2 regions of the Streptomyces sp. BHT-5-2 genome follow, and region 2 is predicted to be linked to the other one. Evidence: riboswitches for the same ligand, from Rfam matches in the RefSeq annotation. Region 2 holds a riboswitch; the other holds the start of a gene.
The links. Region 2 has a riboswitch for thiamine pyrophosphate ahead of thiC (phosphomethylpyrimidine synthase ThiC). Riboswitches for the same ligand answer to the same signal wherever they lie in the genome.
Positions count from the first base shown of each region.

Region 1: it holds a riboswitch for thiamine pyrophosphate, as region 2 does, so the genes downstream of both, K2224_RS14010 (thiamine ABC transporter substrate binding subunit) here and thiC (phosphomethylpyrimidine synthase ThiC) in region 2, are expected to answer to the same signal.

Region 1 is NZ_CP081496.1:3,143,234-3,148,353, forward strand. It holds gene frr (ribosome recycling factor) at 1-441, shown strand, start outside; gene K2224_RS14000 (phosphatidate cytidylyltransferase) at 441-1,592, shown strand; gene rlmN (23S rRNA (adenine(2503)-C(2))-methyltransferase RlmN) at 1,761-2,873, shown strand; TPP riboswitch at 2,907-3,030, shown strand; gene K2224_RS14010 (thiamine ABC transporter substrate binding subunit) at 3,134-4,213, shown strand; gene K2224_RS14015 (ABC transporter permease) at 4,189-5,120, shown strand, end outside.
Region 2 is NZ_CP081496.1:1,556,107-1,561,226, reverse strand. It holds gene K2224_RS06830 (hypothetical protein) at 1-435, shown strand, start outside; gene K2224_RS06825 (hypothetical protein) at 837-1,016, shown strand; gene thiC (phosphomethylpyrimidine synthase ThiC) at 1,158-2,948, opposite strand; TPP riboswitch at 2,943-3,099, opposite strand; gene K2224_RS06815 (YibE/F family protein) at 3,178-4,530, shown strand; gene K2224_RS06810 (SsgA family sporulation/cell division regulator) at 4,736-5,120, opposite strand, start outside.

The DNA.
Region 1 (5,120 bases), 1.6 Mb from region 2:
ATCGTGGCGGACTACTACGGTGCCATGACGCCCATCAACCAGCTGGCGTCGTTCTCGGTGCCGGAACCGCGGATGGCCGTGGTGACCCCGTTCGACAAGAGCGCGCTGCGCAACATCGAGCAGGCCATCCGCGACTCGGACCTCGGTGTCAACCCGAGCAACGACGGCAACATCATCCGTGTGACGTTCCCCGAGCTCACCGAGGAGCGCCGCCGCGAGTTCATCAAGGTCGCCAAGAACAAGGCCGAGGACTCGAAGGTCTCGATCCGCAGCGTGCGGCGCAAGGCGAAGGAAGCCCTCGACAAGCTCGTCAAGGACAAGGAGAGCGGCGAGGACGACGTGCGCCGTGCCGAGAAGGAGCTCGACGACACCACCGCGAAGTACGTCGCGCAGGTCGACGAGCTCCTCAAGCACAAGGAATCCGAGCTCCTAGAGGTCTGATGAACGAGTCATCCTGGGGGACCCCGCCCGGCGCCGGCCACTGGGGACCGCCCGACCACGGACCGGCCGCCTCGCTGCGCGGGGCGGCGCCTCCCGTCCCGGCGGGTCCCGTGCACGACGGGGGCGGTGCGGCGCAGACTCGGCCCATGCCCATCGTGCCCCAACCGGGCGGACACCAGGACGACGATCGGGACATCCGGGATGGCCGCAACAACCCGGACGACCGGGGGGCTGCTCGCCTGAGCGGCCCCCTGTTCCGCGACGACAGGCCGCAGGAGCCCATGCCCACCTCGCTCCCCGGGTCCGACAGCGACCCAGTGAAACCGCAGAAGAAGAGCGCGGGGCGTAATCTGCGCGCCGCCATAGGGGTCGGCGTCGGACTCGGTGCGGTGATCCTCGCGTCGCTCTTCGTCTACAAGCCGGTGTTCATCGGCGTCATCGCGATCGCCGTCGTCGTGGGCCTGTGGGAACTGACCTCGCGGCTGGCGGAGCGCAAGGACATCCGGGTGCCGCTGGTCCCGCTCGCGGTCGGCGGCACCGCCATGGTGATCGCCGGGTATGTGCGCGGTGCCGAGGGGGCCTGGGTGGCGATGGCGCTCACGGCGCTCGCCGTCCTCGTCTGGCGGATGACCGAGGCGCCCCAGAACTACCTCCGGGACGTCACCGCCGGGGTCTTCGCGGCCTTCTACGTCCCGTTCCTGGCGACGTTCGTGGCCCTGATGCTGTCGGCCGAGCACGACGGGCCGCAGCGGGTGCTGACGTTCCTGCTGCTGACGGTCGTCAGCGACACCGGGGCGTACGCGGTCGGCTGGCGCTTCGGGAAGAAGAAGCTGGCGCCGCGGATCAGCCCCGGCAAGACCCGCGAGGGGCTGGTGGGCGCGGTGCTCTTCGCGATGGTGGCGGGCGCGCTGTGCATGGAGTTCCTGATCAAGGGCGGTGCCTGGTGGGAGGGCCTGCTGCTGGGGCTGGCGGTCGCGGTCAGCGCCACCCTCGGCGACCTCGGCGAATCCATGATCAAGCGGGATCTGGGCATCAAGGACATGGGCACCCTGCTGCCCGGCCACGGCGGCATCATGGACCGGCTGGACTCGCTGCTGCCGACCGCCCCGGTGGTCTGGCTGCTGTTCGTGATCTTCGTGGGATCGGGCTGAGCGCCGCCGGTTACCCTTGAAGGGCGCGCCGCTCGTTCGCGGCGCGCTCTTTCCGTCCCCGCGGCCGTGGGGACGATCCGTGAGGTCTCCTGCTTCCGTCCCCGTCCGGCCCCTGGCCGCGCGCCCGCGGAAGCCGCCGGGCCTCGTCGCACAGAGGAGTTTCCGCCCATGGCACGCCCGGCCCCGGGAGAACTGACATTCGTCGCCCCCCGCGGCGCCAAGAAGCCTCCGCGGCACCTCGCCGACCTCAGCCCGGCCGAGCGCCGCGAGGCGGTCGCCGCGATCGGCGAGAAGCCGTTCCGCGCCAAGCAGCTGTCGCAGCACTACTTCGCGCGCTACGCGCACGACCCGGCGCAGTGGACCGACATCCCCGCGGCGGCGCGCGAGAAGCTGGCGGCGGAGCTGCTCCCGGACCTGATGTCGGTGGTGCGGCACATCTCGTGCGACGACGACACCACCCGCAAGACCCTGTGGAAGCTGCACGACGGCACCCTCGTGGAGTCCGTCCTGATGCGCTACCCGGACCGGGTCACCATGTGCATCTCCTCGCAGGCCGGCTGCGGCATGAACTGCCCGTTCTGCGCCACCGGCCAGGCCGGCCTGGACCGGAACCTCTCCACCGCCGAGATCGTGCACCAGATCGTCGACGGCATGCGGGCGCTGCGCGACGGCGAGGTGCCCGGCGGCCCGGCCCGGCTGTCCAACATCGTCTTCATGGGCATGGGGGAGCCGCTCGCCAACTACAAGCGGGTGGTCGGCGCCATCCGGCGGCTCACCGACCCCGAGCCCGACGGGCTGGGGCTCTCCCAGCGCGGCATCACCGTCTCCACCGTCGGGCTGGTGCCGGCGATGCTGCGGTTCGCCGACGAGGGCTTCAAGTGCCGGCTCGCGGTGTCGCTGCACGCGCCCGACGACGAGCTGCGGGACACCCTCGTGCCGGTCAACACCCGCTGGAAGGTCCGCGAGGTGCTGGACGCGGCATGGGAGTACGCCGAGAAGTCCGGCCGCCGGGTCTCGATCGAGTACGCCCTGATCCGCGACATCAACGACCAGGCGTGGCGCGGTGACCTGCTGGGACGGCTGCTCAAGGGCAAGCGGGTCCACGTCAACCTCATTCCGCTCAATCCGACGCCGGGCTCGAAGTGGACCGCCTCGCGGCCCGAGGACGAGCTGGCGTTCGTCCGGGCCATCGAGGCACACGGCGTGCCCGTGACCGTCCGGGACACCCGGGGCCAGGAGATCGACGGCGCCTGCGGACAGCTCGCGGCCTCGGAGCGCTGACCGCCCGCTGGTACGGTGGCGTCGAACAAACGCACATTCCGACAGGGGAGCGCCACAGCGCTGAGAGTGCGGAGACGTCGTAGCAGCCCTACGGCGCCCGCAGACCCTTGAACCTCGCCCGGGTCATTCCGGGTAGGAAGTTCGGTCGTCACTCATGCTGTTGCGCCCCGCCCACCGTCCGTTGCCGAACGTCACCGACGCAGAACGCAGCGGGCACCGGGCGGGGCCGCGTCTCTTCCTGGCCAGCCAGGAGGAAATCAGTGAGCACCACCAGCAGGATCACCGCGGCAGCGCTGGCCGCCGCGGCCGGCGTGACCGCACTCGCCGGGTGCGGCACGGGCAGCGGCGACAGCGCCGACGCCAAGACCGTCACGCTCGTCAGTCATGACTCGTTCAACGCCTCCAAGTCCGTCCTGGCCGCCTTCGAGAAGGAGAGCGGCTACAAGGTCAGGGTGATCAGGGGCGGGGACGCCGGCGAAGCCGTAAACAAGGCGATCCTGTCCAAGGACAACCCCCAGGGCGATGTCTTCTTCGGCATCGACAACACCCTGCTCTCGCGCGGCCTGAACGCCGGCCTCTTCACCCCCTACAAGGCCAAGGGCCTCGACAGCGTCCCGGCCGACCTCCAGCTCGACAAGGACGCCCACCGGGTCACGCCCCTCGACTACGGCGACATCTGCGTCAACTACGACCGCGCCTACTTCACCCAGCACAAGCTCGCGCCGCCGCAGACCTTCGACGACCTGCTCAAGCCGCAGTACAAGGGATTGCTCGTCACGGAGAACTCCGCCACCTCCTCTCCGGGGCTCGCCTTCCAGCTCGGCACCATCGCCACCCACGGTGGCGGGGGAGGCTGGCCGGACTACTGGAAGAAGCTCAAGGCCAACGGCGTCGAGGTCGTCAACAGCTGGGAGCAGGCGTACAACGAGCGCTTCTCGGGCTCCGCGGCCGGCAAGAGCAAGGGCGACAAGCCGCTCGTCGTCTCCTACGCCTCCAGCCCGCCCGCCGAGGTGATGGGCAAGAAGCCCGCGCCCAAGGAGGCCCCGACCGGCGTCGCGACCGGCACCTGCTTCCGGCAGATCGAATTCGGCGCGTTGCTCAAGGGCGCCAAGAACGAGAAGGGCGGCAAGGCGCTGCTCGACTTCCTCCTGACGAAGACGTTCCAGGAGGACATGCCGCTGCAGATGTTCGTCAACCCGGCCCGCAAGGACGCCAAGGTGCCGGATCTGTTCACCCGCTACGGCACGGCGATCGACAAGCCGACGACGCTCGCACCGGAGACGATCACCAAGAACCGCGACCAGTGGATCAAGCAGTGGTCCTCGCTCGTTCTGAAGTAGCCCGCACCCACCGCAGGGGGCCCGCGCGCGCAACGGCGGTGCGGCTCGGTCTGATGGCCGTGCCGCTCGCCTTCTTCGCGCTCTTCTTCGCCTACCCGGTCGCCGCGATCGTGGGACGGGGACTGAACGACGGCGGGCAGTGGCAGCTCGGACGGTTCGGCGCCGTACTCGGCGACCCGGACGTGCTCCATGTGCTGTGGTTCACCCTCTGGCAGGCCGCCGCGTCGACCGCCTTGACGCTGCTGGTCGCACTGCCCGGCGCCTATGTCTTCGCGCGCTTCGACTTCCCCGGCAAGCAACTGCTGCGGGCGGCGGTGGCGGTGCCGTTCGTGCTGCCCACCGTCGTCGTCGGCGCGGCCTTCCTGGCACTGGTCGGCCGGGGCGGACTGCTGGACCACCTGTGGGGCGTGCGGCTGGACACCTCGGTGTGGGCGATCCTGCTGGCGCACGTCTTCTTCAACTACGCCGTCGTCGTCCGCACCGTCGGCGGACTCTGGGCGCAGCTCGACCCGCGTCAGGAAGAGGCCGCCCGGGTCCTGGGCGCCGGACGGTTCGCGGCCTGGCGGAAGGTGACGCTGCCCGCACTGGGGCCGGCGGTGGCGGCCGCGGCACTGATGGTGTTCCTCTTCACCTTCACCTCCTTCGGCGTGGTGCAGATCCTGGGCGGGCCCACCTTCTCGACGCTGGAGGTGGAGATCTACCGGCAGACCGCCGACTTCCTGGACCTGCCCACTGCCGCCGTACTGACCCTGATCCAGTTCGCCGCTGTACTGGGGCTGTTGGCGCTGCACGCCTGGACCGTGCGGCGCCGCGAAACCGCCTTGCGGCTCGTCGACGCCTCGCGGACCGCCCGCCGGCCGAGCGGTCCCGCCCAGTGGGCCCTGCTGTGGGGGACGCTCGCCGTCAT
Region 2 (5,120 bases):
CGCGCCGTCGACCCGGATCCGGCCGTCTCCCGGCCGCTGATCAGCGTCGGTTGGGTCTTCGCCGCACTGGCCGCCGCGGGTGCGCTGGTCGGGATGGGCTGCGTGGTCGTCACCGCGCTGCGCAACGGCGTCTCCCGGGACACCGCGGCCGAGGAGCGGGCCGCCGCGCTGGACACCGCCCGCGAAGCCTGGCGGCAGGCGCTCCTGGACCGCGGGCTGCTGCCCTTCCTACGGGAGGCCCTGGCCGATCCGTCGGCCGACCCCGCGGACGATCCGGTGCGGTACGTCCCCCGTCCCGTGTCGGCGCCCGAGCGCCGCACCCCCACGCTCGGCTACACCCGCCCACGGTTCTCCAGCCCCGACGCCGGCACCTCCCACTACCGTCCGCGCTACTCCAGCCCGGACTACGGCGGCTCGGAGGACCGGCCGGAGTAGGGGAGACCGGCCGGCCTAAGCAGGGGCGGACTCACCGCCCGGCAGCCCGGCCCCCGGAGCCCGGAGGCGCGCCCACCGCGCGTTCCCGGGCTCCGGCGGTGCCGGCGCCGTCGCGGCTTGGCCTTGCCCCTGCGTCAGGCTCGGACCACCTCAACATCCATGACGGCGTGAGCCGGTTCACCACCTCCGCGATCTGTGGGAGCAGGTGCGCTGATCCGTGGCGGTCGCCTCGGGGCCGGGGAGGAGAAGGCCGCTGACGGCCTGAGGCATAAGGGTGACCACACCTGTCGACCGATTAGATGATCCGACAAGTCGGGAACGCTCTCCATTCATGGCCGCCAGTGCCCCAGCGGCCCAGCGAAGCCAATTGGCGACAAGTTCCGCCAAGGAGAGGTACCCACGTGACACGTCTGCGCCATATCGCGACCATCGCAGCCGCCAGTGCGCTGCTCACCCTTGGATTCATCGCGCCCACCGCCCCCGCCCGAGCGGACTCCTCCGACGGTCATGCCGCCCAGATCCCCCCGCCCCTCCCTCCTCTTCCCCTCGTCGGCGACGTCTTCCGCCTCGGGCTGGTCTGAGACGGCGCCGTCCTGGATTCTTCTCACATCAGCCTGTGTGGCGCGTAGTTGCACCACGTCCTGGTGGTCGCTCACGCGCACGACAAGCGCCGCCCTGGGGAGCAAAGCCCCCGGGCGGCGCTTGTCCGGCCTCGCCCGACGTCAGGAGTCGGCAAGCGGCAGGTAGACCCTGTTCCCCGCGGCCGCGAACTCCTTGGACTTCTCCAGCATCCCGGCCCGGACCTCTTCGGGCGTCGCGCCCTCCGCACCGCCGAACTGCTCCGTGATGCTTCGGCTGATCTTCATCGAGCAGAACTTCGGCCCGCACATCGAGCAGAAGTGCGCCGTCTTGGCCGGCTCCGCGGGCAGCGTCGCGTCGTGGAAGGCACGGGCGGTGTCCGGGTCGAGGGCCAGGTTGAACTGGTCCTCCCAGCGGAACTCGAAGCGGGCGTCGGAGAGCGCGTCGTCCCACTCCTGGGCACCCGGGTGCCCCTTGGCGAGGTCCGCCGCATGGGCCGCGATCTTGTACGTGATGACGCCGGTCTTGACGTCGTCGCGGTCCGGGAGGCCCAGGTGCTCCTTGGGCGTGACGTAGCAGAGCATCGCGGTGCCCCACCAGGCGATCATCGCGGCGCCGATGCCGGAGGTGATGTGGTCGTAGGCGGGGGCGATGTCGGTGGTGAGCGGGCCGAGCGTGTAGAACGGGGCCTCCTCGCAGATCTCCTGCTGGAGGTCGATGTTCTCCTTGATCTTGTGCATCGGGACATGGCCCGGGCCCTCGATCATGGTCTGCACGCCGTGCCGCTTGGCAATGGTGTTCAGCTCGCCGAGGGTGCGCAACTCGGCGAACTGCGCCTCGTCGTTGGCGTCCGCGATGGAGCCGGGGCGCAGCCCGTCACCGAGCGAGAAGGTGACGTCGTAGCCGGCGAGGATGTCGCAGAGTTCCTCGAAGTTCGTGTAGAGGAAGGACTCCTGGTGGTGCGCCAGACACCAGGCCGCCATGATCGAGCCGCCGCGGGAGACGATGCCGGTCTTGCGGTTGGCGGTGAGCGGGACGTAGCGGAGCAGCACGCCGGCGTGCACCGTCATGTAGTCGACGCCCTGTTCGGCCTGCTCGATGACGGTGTCCTTGTAGATCTCCCAGGTCAGCTCCTCGGCCTTGCCGTCGACCTTCTCCAGCGCCTGGTAGAGGGGGACGGTGCCGATCGGGACGGGGGAGTTGCGCAGCACCCACTCGCGGGTGGTGTGGATGTTGCGGCCGGTGGAGAGGTCCATGACCGTGTCGGCGCCCCAGCGGGTCGCCCAGGTCATCTTCTCCACCTCCTCCTCGATCGAGGAGGTGACCGCGGAATTGCCGATGTTGGCGTTCACCTTCACCAGGAAGTTCTTGCCGATGATCATCGGCTCGATCTCCGGGTGGTTGATGTTGGCCGGCAGCACCGCACGGCCGGCCGCGATCTCGTCCCGCACGAACTCGGGGGAGACGTTCTCGCGGACGGCGACGTACTCCATCTCCGCGGTGATCTCGCCACGCTGGGCGTAGGCGAGCTGGCTGACCGCGGCCCCGCCCCGGCCACGGCGCGGCTGGCGCGGACGGCCGGGGAAGACCGCGTCGAGGTTCCGCAGGCCACCGCGCGGTGAGGTGTGCTTGATCCCGTCGTCCTCGGGACGCATCGGGCGGCCCGCGTACTCCTCGGTGTCGCCCCGAGCGATGATCCAGTTCTCCCGCAGCGGCGCCAGACCGCGGCGGACGTCGGTTTCGATCTGAGGGTCGGTGTACGGCCCTGACGTGTCGTAGAGCGTCACGTCCTTGCCGTTGGTGAGGTGCACCCGCCGGACCGGGACCCGAAGGTCCGGGCGCGATCCGGAGACATAGCCCTTGTGCCAGCCGATCTGCGGCTTTTCGCCGTCGGTCGAGCCGTTTTCAGGCGTGCGTGCATCCTGCAGAGTCATAAAGACTCAACTCCCTACGCCGGCATTACCCGGTAACAGGTTCGGCGGTCGACGCAGCGGCTTCCGTCGTGCGGTGTTTCACGTGAAACACCGCCGGGACGGAGGTCAGCGCCCTCTCAGCCCGGTGCTCCGAGCTCCCGCGATTGCAAAGGTGGCACCACGGTAGCGGCCGGGGCCGCGGTGTGAACAGGGGGCCCACGCTTGTCGCGCTTCTTGCGATGATCGGGCGGTGAGCCCTCCCGACTCCCCGCCTCCCGATGCGCCCGCGCACTCCCATGCGCATGCGCACGCGCACAGCCATGGGCCGGCCGCGCCCGTCTCCCGGCATCTGCGCAAGGTCATCGCCGCCGTCCTGATCCCGTTCGCGACCGCGGTGGCGGTCGGCCTGATCGTGCTGTGGCCCGGTGGCGCACCACCGCACAAGCCGTCCGGTGTGGGCTTCGACCAGCCCACGGAGCAGGCCCGGATCGTCAAGGTCGAGGAGGTGGACTGCGCGGCGGTGCATGCCGAGCAGCAGCCGCAGCCCACCACGCCCGGAGGTGCGCCGCCGACCGGGGGAGCGGCCCGGGGCAAGCCCTGCCAGCAGGCGACGGTCGAGGTCACCACGGGGAAGAACGCCGGCCGCACCTTCCGGACGGTGGTGACACCGGACTCCCTGCGGCAGTACACGACCGGGCAGAGCGTGGTCGTCTCCTACTCCCCCAAGGCGCCCAGGGACCTGCAGTACGCGGTCACGGACGTCGACCGCACCGTGCCGATGTGGGTGCTGGCCGCGATTTTCGCGTTTGCGGTGGTGATCGTCGGACGACTGCGCGGGGTGCTGGCGCTGGTGGCGCTGGTGGCCAGCTTCGGGGTGCTGACGCTCTTCATCCTCCCGGCGATCCTCCAGGGCTCCGATCCGCTGCTGGTGGCGGTGGTCGGCGGCAGCGCGATCATGCTGATCGCCCTCTACATGTGCCACGGGCTGACCGCCCGTACGTCCGTGGCGGTGCTCGGCACCCTCGCCTCGCTGCTGCTCATCGGGCTGCTGGGCTCGGTGTTCACCGACTGGGCACTGCTGACCGGCAACACGGACGACACCACCGGCCTGGTGCACGGGCTGTACCCGGACATCGAGATCCGCGGTCTGCTGCTGGCGGGGATCATCATCGGCTCACTGGGAGTACTCGACGATGTGACGGTGACCCAGACGGCCGCGGTCTGGGAGCTCAAGGAGGCCGATCCGACGGCGGGTTGGCGGAAGCTGTACGGCGCGGCGATGCGGATCGGGCGGGACCACATCGCGTCCGTGGTGAACACTCTCGTCATGGCCTACGCGGGCGCCGCGCTGCCGCTGCTTCTGCTGTTCTCGATCGCACAGAGCAGTGTCGCCACGGTGGCCGGCAGCGAGGTGGTGGCGGAGGAGATCGTCCGCACGCTCGTGGGCAGCATCGGGCTGGTCGCCTCGGTGCCGGTGACCACGCTGCTGGCGGCCCTGGTGGTCGCGGCGGACCGCCCGGTGCCGGGCGAGGCGGGGCGGGCGGCCGGCACCGGCGGACGAGGAGGTCGGCGCGCGGCGCACGGGCGGCGCCGTAAGCGCTGAGCGCGTCGGCGGGCGGCGGGCGGCGGGCGGCACGGAGGAAACGGTGGACCCGGGCCGGGGCGTGGAAGCGCCGGGTTGACGAAGTGGTCTGCGGACAGCGGGCGTTGGGGCAGCAGGACAGGGACGACCTGCGCCGGCGGACGGCGCCGGTGGAGCGGGTGCGAGGTGAATCGGGCCGGTGACCGATCGTCGGTGGTCGGCGGGGTCAGCCGGCCGGGGCCTCCGTCAGGATCCGGTCCAGCGCGGCCTCCAGGGTGTCGCAGACCTCCTCCTTGCCCAGCGGAACGATCCGGTCGGTGCGGTCCAGGAAGGCGATCAGCGGCGGCGCACTGGCGCGGAACAGGGCCCGCTCGGGGCCGACCTGGAGGCTGATGTAGACATCGCTGAGGTGGTCGGGGGAGGCCGGCTCGACCCGGACGTCACCCTCGCCGGCCGGCCTGCTCAGCCCGTCCAGCAGCAGCTCACGGCCGAACACCCAGGTCACGGGCGCATCGCCGGGAAGATCGAAGGTGAGCCGGACGGCGTAGGGGTCGGCGCTGTCGAAGTCCAGCTCCACCGGAATCCGGAAGGCGAGCTCCTCCGAGACGAGG